One region of the Terribacillus jepli genome, then DNA from elsewhere that is predicted to be linked to it. Evidence: predicted binding sites of a transcription regulator. Region 1 holds the regulator's gene; each other region holds the start of a gene.
What was found. Region 1 encodes CtsR, which represses protease genes until heat stress. Its sites were predicted from a motif close to ATGGTCAATAAAGGTCAAACA; they were not measured.

Region 1 (3,286 bases):
GCGAGAGTAGGACGCTGCCAGGCAAGACAGAAAAAAATCCCTGATCCATATAAGGATCAGGGATTTTTTTCTGTCTTGCCTTATCTTTCTGTCAATTAGGGAATATAAGTATTTCACTTCATACTAACGTGGGGATATTCATATACTGCTAAGAGAAAGAAGGGAAGCGTAGATGGAGCAGTACTTTAATGATCAATTCTTAACTGTAATGTTTAAAATAATAATAGCAATATTCTTGTCGGGTGCAATCGGGATGGAACGTGGGATGGGTAACCACCATGCTGGTTTAAGGACTCATATCCTCGTAGGGGTAGGATCCTGTCTTATGATGATTTTATCCTTGTACGGTTTTACGGAATTCAGTGAAGAGCATGCCTATGTGCGATTCGATCCTGCACGTATACCTTCTTATGTCATCAGCGGCATTGGTTTCTTGGGAGCAGGAACGATCCTGGTCAATGGAACGACCGTACGAGGCCTCACGACAGCCGCATCTGTCTGGACCGTAGCGGGTCTTGGTCTGGTGATAGGGGCGGGAATGTATATGGAAGCTGTATTCACAACTATCATCATTCTATTGGTCCTCATATTCCTGAATAATTTTGAAAAACTGTTTTTATCCAGCAAAAAGCAGAAAGCATACCGTCTTGATATTGAATTGGATAGAGAAGAAAGCATAGCTCCTATTATGGAAATACTCGAGCGCCATCATCTGGCATTGACAAATATGAAAATGAAAAAACATCACCATGATAGCAGGTTGCTGCATGTCGAGCTGGAAACACGTCATGCTATAAATGAAATGGAACTCTTTGAGGAATTGACTGACCTGACGAATATTAAATCAGTCTGTACGGTGAAAAGTTAAAACCCTTTTTAAGGGTTTTTTTCTGTTTTTGGGGGCTATGCTAAAGAAGAAGAGCTTTGCATTCCTCCTGCAAAATGTATATAATATAGTCAAAGATAGTCAAAGTCAAAAGAAGGGAGGAACTTGTGTGAGTAATAATATATCTGACATAATCGAGGCATATTTGAAGCAGATTCTTCAGTCAACGGATACGCAGGAAGTGGAGATAAAGCGAAGCGAAGTAGCCAATCGTTTTCAATGCGTGCCTTCGCAGATTAACTACGTCATCAAAACGAGATTCACCATCGAAAAGGGATACCTGGTCGAAAGCAAGCGTGGCGGCGGCGGTTATATTCGTATAATTCGGGTAAAACATCATACAGAAGCAAGTTTGATAGATGACGTGATCGAAATGGTGCAGCCGAGAGTTTCGCAGCAGACCGCCAACAGTGTGATTGAACGGCTGGCTGAAGAGGATATCCTGACAGAACGGGAAGCGAAGATCATGCTTAGAGCAACCAACCGGGAAACACTAGCCTTCCCTCTTCCTCTTCGCGATGAGGTCAGGTCCCGTATCCTGGTTTCAATGCTGACTGCTATCAAGTACTAGTCAGGTAAGGAGGGCATTAGGATGGAATGTCAAGAATGTCATATAAGACCAGCTACATTACATTTGACGAATGTCGTCAATGGGCAGAAGACAGAAATGCATGTGTGCGAACAATGCGCGAAAGAGAACGGATATGTCTCCTACGGCCAAGAAGGGTATTCCCTGCATAACTTATTATCTGGTCTATTTCATATGAATCCAGCGACTGTTCAAGGACATAAACACTTCACTCAAGCTCCAGCAACACTTGCTTGTCCGAAGTGCGGACTCACATATAATGAATTCACCAGAATAGGTAAATTTGGATGTGCATCCTGCTATGAAACATTCGAGGATAATTTGAACCCCATATTCCGTCGCGTACACAGTGGTAATACCAAACACGAAGGCAAGATACCGAAGCGGATGGGCAGCGGTATAGAGAAGAAACGAAAGATCGCTGCATATCGGGAATCCATGCAGCAATACATCCAAGCAGAAGAATTCGAAAAAGCAGCAGAGCTCCGCGATAAGATACGTTCTTTGGAGCAGCAGTCAGATGAACGGGAAGAGGGTGAGGGCTAATGTCACTTGAGAAATTCATGAGTGATGCAATCAGCCCATGGATGAAAGAGAATGGACCAGACTGTGATATCGTTATGAGCAGCCGTATCCGGTTAGCCAGAAACTTTGAGAATCGCACTTTCCCTTTGATTGCTAAAGCGGAGGATTTGGATGACGTACTCAATTTCTTCCAAGACAGCTACCAAGATGCTTCCTTCAAAGATCGCGGACAGATGCAATTCGTTCGCATTGCCGATCTGTCACCGATCGAGAAAAAAGTTTTTGTCGAGAAACACTTAATAAGCCCTCATTTGGCAGAACACGCAGAGGAAGCAGGAGTTTTGCTCTCTGAAAGCGAACAAGTCTCTATCATGGTAAATGAAGAGGATCACCTGCGCATTCAGCTATACTTACCAGGCTTCCAGCTGCAAAAGGCACTCCAAGAGGCATTTGAAGTGGATGATTGGCTTGAGCAGAAGATAACATATGCTTTCGATGAAGAAAGGGGTTATCTGACGACTTGTCCGACGAATGTAGGGACGGGGCTTCGAGCTTCGGTCATGATGCATCTGCCTGCTTTGACCATGACGCATCAGATGAACCGGCTGACACCGGCAATCAACCAGCTTGGGCTTGTGGTTCGCGGCATTTATGGAGAAGGCAGCGAAGCTCAAGGCAATATCTATCAGATATCCAACCAGATCACCCTGGGAAAATCCGAACACGATATTGTCGAGGATCTGGAAAGTGTGGTTAGCCAACTGGTCGAGCAGGAAAGGCAGGCTCGTCAGACATTGACACAGGAGCTGAGCATTCAGCTGGAGGATCGGATCTTCCGTTCTTATGGTACGCTGCGGTACAGCCGTATCATCGAATCCAAGGAAGCTGCAACCTGCTTATCCGATGTTAGGTTAGGCATTGATCTTGGGTATATAGAAGATATGCCTCAATCTATACTTAATGAATTAATGGTATTGATACAGCCGGGCTTCCTTCAACATTATGCGAAAAGGAGTCTGTCTGGCAGAGAACGAGATGTATTACGTGCATCCCTCATCAGGGAGCGGATGCATTTGGAAAATAACTGATTGATCGAGGAGGAATTCCTATGATGTTTGGACGCTTCACGGAAAGAGCGCAAAAGGTCCTTGCACTTGCACAAGAAGAAGCAGTGCGTCTTGGACATAATAATATCGGTACAGAACATATTCTATTGGGTCTTGTGAGCGAAGGTGAAGGAATCGCTGCTAAGGCTCTGACGACACTGGGATTGGAAACAGAGCGTA
Region 2 (3,286 bases), on a different contig from region 1:
ACGTCACCTGATCAGGATATTTCCACGACAGAGATAATGGGAGCTGCGGGGACTGAAGGACATGAAGGAACAACTGGATCTGCGGAGACTGACGAATATGCCGTGCCAAGGAAAGTTGCACAAGTCCAGGATAATACCTATCAAGGGAGTGGCGATTTTGATCGGGAAGTGGCGGAACAGCCTGCAGGTGCATCCTCCAAGACAGCAGCTGAAAAGCGTTATGCTGGATTTTGGATGCGTTTCTGGGCTTATCTTGTCGATCTCCTCGTCGTATTCAGCTTGACAGGTTTGCTCGTCCAGCCTTTTACGATGATAGACGCTTTTTATGAAGCGACACTTTGGAAGTGGAGCGTCAGCGCTTTACTTGGCGGATTGATTTTCTTTGCTTATTTCCTGTTCATGACAAAATGGCGCGGACAGACTTTAGGCAAGATGATCTTCGGTTTACGCGTCATCCGGGAGGACGGAGGACGTCTGTCCTGGTCGGATACGCTGGTTCGGGAAGTGGTAGGCCGTTTCATACACCGCTTATTGTTTTTGTATATCCTTTATGCTGTTGTAGCATTTACACCAAGGAAACAAGGGGTACACGATCTTTTTGCGGATACACTTGTCATCCATGAATAAGGAAAAGCCATCCGGCACTTTGCCGGATGGCTTTTTTCTGTCTTATGAAGGTTTTTTCTCCATTACTTTATCGATCAAGCCGTAGTTCACTGCTTGTTCTGCTGTAAGGAAGTTATCACGGTCTGTATCGCGCTCGATTACCTCAAGTGGTTGACCGCTGCGCTCTGCCATGATTTCGTTTAGCTTTTTGCGCATTTCGATGATGCGGCGAGCATGGATTTCAATATCACTTGCCTGGCCTTGTGTACCACCTAGAGGCTGGTGAATCATCACTTCACTGTTTGGAAGTGCGAAACGTTTGCCTTTTTCACCAGCAGTCAATAGGAATGCACCCATGGACGCTGCCATACCGATGCAGATGGTCGATACTGGCGGCTGAATGAATTGCATTGTATCGTAGATTGCCATACCTGCAGTGATGGATCCGCCTGGTGAGTTGATGTATAGGGAAATTTCTTTTTCCGGATCTTCCGCTGCCAAGAATAACAGCTGAGAAACGATGCTGTTGGCAACATTATCATCGATCGCGCTGCCAAGCATGATGATCCGGTCTTTCAACAGACGGGAGTAAATATCGTAAGCGCGTTCTCCTCTGTTTGTCTGTTCGATAACTGTAGGGATTAGATTCATAGTAGATCCTCCTTTGGATATGAGCTCATTATGCTAAGTAATGACTAACCTTATCTTACCTAAAAGGTCAATAAAGGTCAAACAAAATACTAACTTTCTATCGCCTATTCCATATTTCCCTAGTTGAAAGGCAAATAAACGCTAGAAATACAGTATCCCGTTAACTTTGACTTTCAATAGATAATCTCCTGCAAACAAGTGCACTTTTCATTTTAATTGCAGCTTCAGGAAATGGTTTAGAAATTTTACCAGGGTGGAATGTAATCAGCGGAAAGCAAAAAAAGCTCTAGGAGGTAACAACATGTTCAACCATACGAAAGTACTACAATATCCAGCAAGACCAGACAAGCCAGACGCGCTGTTCGCAAAGAAAATGCAGGAAATCTTGGGTGGACAATTCGGTGAAATCACAGTGGCCCTTCAATACTTATTCCAAGGCTGGAGCGCCCGCGGTGAAGAAAAATATAAAGACTTGATCATGGATACAGCTACCGAGGAGATCGGTCACGTTGAAATGATCGCAACGATGATTGCCCGTCTGCTTGATGGAGCACCTGTCAAAGAACAGGAAGAAGCAGCGAAGGATCCTGTCATCGGAGCTATCCTCGGCGGTATGAACCCACAGCATGCGATTGTTGCTGGTCTGGGACCACGCCCGACAGACAGTAACGGTGTTCCTTGGAACGCTGGCTACATCATCGCAAGCGGTAACCTCCTAGCTGATATTCGCGCCAACATCAATGCCGAATCACAAGGTCGTCTGCAAGTTGCGCGTCTATATGAAATGACAGAAGACCAAGGTGTACGCGATATGCTGTCCTTCCTATTGGCACGTGATTCCATGCACCAAAACCAATGGATCGCTGCTGCACGTGAATTGGAAGAGAAGAATGGCGTCATCGTGCCAGGCTCCTTCCCGAAAGAGCTTGAAGCAGATAACTTCTCCCATAGCCTGATCAACTTCTCTGAAGGAGAAGACTCTAAAGAAGGCAGCTGGGCAAATGGAACTGCCCCAGACGGAGGTCAGTTCAACTATGAACAAACACCAACAGCTCACGGTGAAAAACAAGAGCTGCAGCCAGCACCTCAATATATGTATCCGAAATAAAAAGCAACTGATTACCTCAGCAGGAACTGCCAGTGGGCAGTTCCTTTTTTAGATAAAGAAGAAAGAAGTCTTCCTGCAGTAGTATGACGGACTATCAATAAAGTACTTGCACAAAATAATAAACTCCCGTATAATAATCGTTGTCACATTAATTACATATGCGCTCGTAGCTCAGTCGGATAGAGCGGTGGTTTCCGGTACCACGTCTGCCGGGGGTTCGAATCCCTCCGAGCGCGCTTATACATAGAAAAACAGCAAGGGTTTGGCGTTATGCCGTTCTTGCTGTTTTTGGTTTTTCGATAAATACTAGCAATCTCCTAATCTTCGATGTTCCATCGTTTTATTTTACTATCTTTTAAAAAGAGACCCACCATATTTCAGTGAATATGTAGAGTTGATATATTACACTTTACCTTCAAGTATCTCCCTTAATAAAGTGACACCTCTTTTTATCTCAATTTCATTGCAATTCCCATACCCAAAAATAAGCTGATTAGCATATCTTCCTTTATTTATTGCATGCTTCTCAACTCCTTGGATTAAGATGCCATTTTCTTTTATTAATCTTAACAGTTTGTCATTAAACTCAACACCAGGAAAAGCCGCTGTAAAATGCAATCCAGATGAAGATCCAATTATTCTTACTTTAGGAAAGTTCTTTTGTAAATTACTTAAAAGTAACTCACGATTTCCCTTATACAGCTTCCTCATTTTATTCACATGCTTTTCCAGATGTCCCTTCGCGATAAATTGAGCGAGGATCACTTGATTCAGAATAGGTGAATGATAATCAAGATACCGTTTGACCTGAAGGGCATTATTTATCAAATGCTTTGGCATGATAACGTACCCGATACGAAGTGCTGGAGATAAAATCTTACTAAACGTTCCAATATAGACAACTCTTTGGGGAGCTAAACT
Region 3 (3,286 bases), on a different contig from region 1:
CCGCACCAGCAGTACCCAGCATACTGCATAAAAAAAAAGAGACTCACGCCAAAGGCATGAGTCTCTTTCCTGCTTATTTACTTACTACTGTAATTTGTTCATCAACCAAATCCACTACCATATTGCTTACATCTTCTTCTTCAAGAATAAAATCAGTGATTTTATCTTCTACTTGATCCTGGATGACGCGGCGCAATGGGCGGGCACCGAAGCGAGGATCATAGCCTTTTTTAGCCAAGAAGTGTTTCGCTGCGTCTGTCACTTCAAGCTGGTAGCCTTCTTCGTCCATGTTCTTCGTCAAATCGGTCAGCATAAGCTCGACGATTTGTACCAAGTCTTCCTCTTTCAATGCCTCGAAGCTGATGATGGAATCGAAACGGTTCAGGAATTCCGGTTTGAAGTATGCGCCAAGCTTTTCCATGACGGATACAGCTTCATTGCTGGAATTTGTAAAGCCGACAGAGATTTGTTTATCTCCTGTACCGGCATTACTTGTCATGATGATCACTGTATCTTTGAAGCTCACCTTACGTCCTTGGCTGTCTGTCAAATGACCATCTTCCATGATTTGCAGGAACATATGCTGTACATCAGGGTGTGCTTTCTCGATCTCATCCAATAGGATGATAGTATACGGGTTACGACGCACACGCTCTGTAAGCTGTCCAGCTTCTTCATGTCCGACATATCCTGGAGGGGAACCGATCAGTTTCGCAACAGAATGACGTTCCATGTACTCACTCATATCCAGACGGATGAATGATTCACGTGTGCCGAACATTTCCTCTGCCAGCGCTTTTGTCAATTCCGTCTTACCTACCCCAGTCGGGCCGACAAAGAGGAAGGAACCAATTGGGCGCTGTTTGGATTTCAAGCCAGCTCGACTGCGGCGGATTGCTTTGGCAACCCGGTCTACTGCCTGCTTTTGCCCGATGACCTTGCTGGAAAGGTTGGCAGCCAAGTTCTTCATCTTATTCTGCTCTTCAGATTGGATCTTCGTTACAGGAATGCCCGTTTTCTCTTCGACAATCTGCTGAATCACTTCCACAGTCACTTCGCCCTTTTCTTCATTCTTCGGTTCTTCAAGCTTCTGTTCAAGCTGGATTTCCTCTTGGCGAAGGTATGCAGCTCGTTCGTAATCTTCACGACCGGCAGCTTCTTCCTTCTCACTGGCAATCTGCGCAAGACGAGATTGGATGGCGTCTTCATCAGTTGTCACTGTCAGCAGATTGATACGGGATCCAGCTTCATCGAGCAAATCGATGGCTTTATCCGGCAAGAAGCGATCTTGAATATAACGCTGCGACAAGTTCACGCTTGCTTTGATTGCATCCTCCGCATAGGAAACTTGATGGTATGCTTCGTATTTTTCCTGCAAACCTTTCAGGATTTCGATTGCTTGCTCTGTTGTCGGCTCTTTCACCATGACTGGCTGGAAACGACGTTCAAGCGCAGCATCTTTTTCAATCTGACGGTACTCTTTCAAAGTAGTGGCACCTATCAGCTGTAACTCACCGCGTGCAAGTGCTGGTTTCAGAATATTCCCTGCATCCATTTGAGAACCTTCTGCAGTCCCTGCTCCGACTAACAGGTGGATTTCATCCACAAACAAGATGACATTCTTACGCTGCTGCAATTCGGAGATAAGCTGTTTCATCTTTTCTTCGAATTGACCGCGAACACCTGTATTTGCAACTAGTGAAGCGACATCAAGCAAGTAAATTTCTTTATTTTGCAGTTTTACTGGCACATTGCCTTCGACAATCTGCAAAGCAAGTCCTTCTGCAATCGCCGTTTTACCTACCCCAGGTTCCCCGATCAAGACAGGGTTGTTTTTATTGCGTCGGTTCAGCGTCTCGATGACACGTTTTACTTCTTGCTCACGGCCGATTACTGGATCGATCAGACCAGCACGGGCACCATCTGTCAAGTTCTTACCAAGTGAGTCCAGCAATCCGCCGCGTCCACGGCCATTACCGCCAGCTTGGGCTTGATGATTCGCACCAGCTTGGAAGCCGGATTGCGCTCCACCGAAGATATTCTTAAAGAAATCATCCATTGTTCCGCCATTGTTCGCGAAACCTGCAGGATTCTTAGATGTATTTTTCATTTCGTTATAGCAAGTATGGCAGAGCTGTAATTGTTGTTTTTGGTTATTGAATTGCATTAACAAGTTCACGTTAGCTTCTCGTTCACCACAATGTTGGCATTTCATAATACAATTACCTCCCTAATAGGTTTGTTTAGTTTAGTTTAGTTGGTCAAGTGTCTTGTTTTGACTTTGACTATCTTTGACCTTGTGATTTCATTATAGTCTGACCTTCTTTGACTTTCAAGTGTTTTGTTTTCTTTTTTATAATTTTTTTAATAGATCCTTACTCTCCATAGAAATAAGAAGGAACAAAAAAGCACCGCCTCTATCAGGCGATGCTTCCGTTTTATTTCGCTTTTTGTTTTTCTTGATTACGCAGTTCTACCCGTCTGATTTTACCAGAGGAAGTCTTCGGCAAATCTTTGACGAACTCAATCTTACGCGGGTACTTGTAAGGTGCAGTTGTATTTTTCACATGTGTCTGCAATTCCTTCACAAGGTTTGGATCATTTTCATCCACACCTTCGCGCAGGATGACAAATGCTTTGACGACATTGCCGCGGATCTCATCCGGACTTGCGACAACTGCGCATTCTGCTACAGCTGGATGTTTGACCAAAGCGTCCTCTACTTCGAATGGTCCGATCGTATAACCGGAACTAATGATGATGTCATCACTGCGGCCTTCAAACCAGAAGTAGCCGTCTTCATCGACAGAAGCCTGGTCGCCAGTAACAAAGTATCCGTTTCTTTCCGCTTGTTCACGGCGCTCAGGTTCACGGAAATAAGTTTTGAACAAGGCAGGACTGTCAAGTTTCAGTGCGATATCACCGACTTCACCTGTTTTGACCTGCTTACCTTCTTCATCGATTACGACTACTTCGTTACCAGGTGTTGGTTTACCCATGGAACCTGGTCTAGGCTCCATACCTTTCATGATACCAAGCAGCAGCGTGCTTTCCGTCTGTCCATAGCCGTCTCGTACAATGATGTTGAAATGCTTTTGGAAGACATCGATTACTTCCCGGTTCAATGGTTCACCAGCGGATACCGCACTGTGCAATGCACTTAGGTTATAACTGCCAAGATCCGTCACTTTCGCCATGAGACGATACTCTGTCGGCGTACAGCATAGTACGTTTACTTTGTAATCCTCTAATAAGGAAAGGTAAGTTTTGGCGTCGAAACGCCCCA

Region 2: a site for CtsR is predicted at 1,321-1,341, ahead of clpP (ATP-dependent Clp endopeptidase proteolytic subunit ClpP). Genes of this name have one in related genera too.
Region 3: a site for CtsR is predicted at 2,313-2,333, ahead of AB1K91_RS16570 (ATP-dependent Clp protease ATP-binding subunit). Genes of this name have one in related genera too.

What each region holds. Positions count from the first base shown of each region.
Region 1 is NZ_JBFEGH010000018.1:51-3,336, forward strand. It holds gene AB1K91_RS16735 (MgtC/SapB family protein) at 173-868, shown strand; gene AB1K91_RS16740 (CtsR family transcriptional regulator) at 996-1,457, shown strand; gene mcsA (protein-arginine kinase activator protein McsA) at 1,479-2,021, shown strand; gene mcsB (protein-arginine kinase McsB) at 2,021-3,088, shown strand; gene clpC (ATP-dependent protease ATP-binding subunit ClpC) at 3,109-3,286, shown strand, end outside.
Region 2 is NZ_JBFEGH010000002.1:205,854-209,139, reverse strand. It holds gene AB1K91_RS03425 (RDD family protein) at 1-627, shown strand, start outside; gene clpP (ATP-dependent Clp endopeptidase proteolytic subunit ClpP) at 670-1,257, opposite strand; gene AB1K91_RS03415 (manganese catalase) at 1,559-2,365, shown strand; tRNA gene AB1K91_RS03410 (tRNA-Arg) at 2,526-2,601, shown strand; gene pdxR (MocR-like pyridoxine biosynthesis transcription factor PdxR) at 2,768-3,286, opposite strand, start outside.
Region 3 is NZ_JBFEGH010000017.1:41,614-44,899, forward strand. It holds gene AB1K91_RS16565 (hypothetical protein) at 1-31, shown strand, start outside; gene AB1K91_RS16570 (ATP-dependent Clp protease ATP-binding subunit) at 74-2,215, opposite strand; gene mbcS (acyl-CoA synthetase MbcS) at 2,439-3,286, opposite strand, start outside.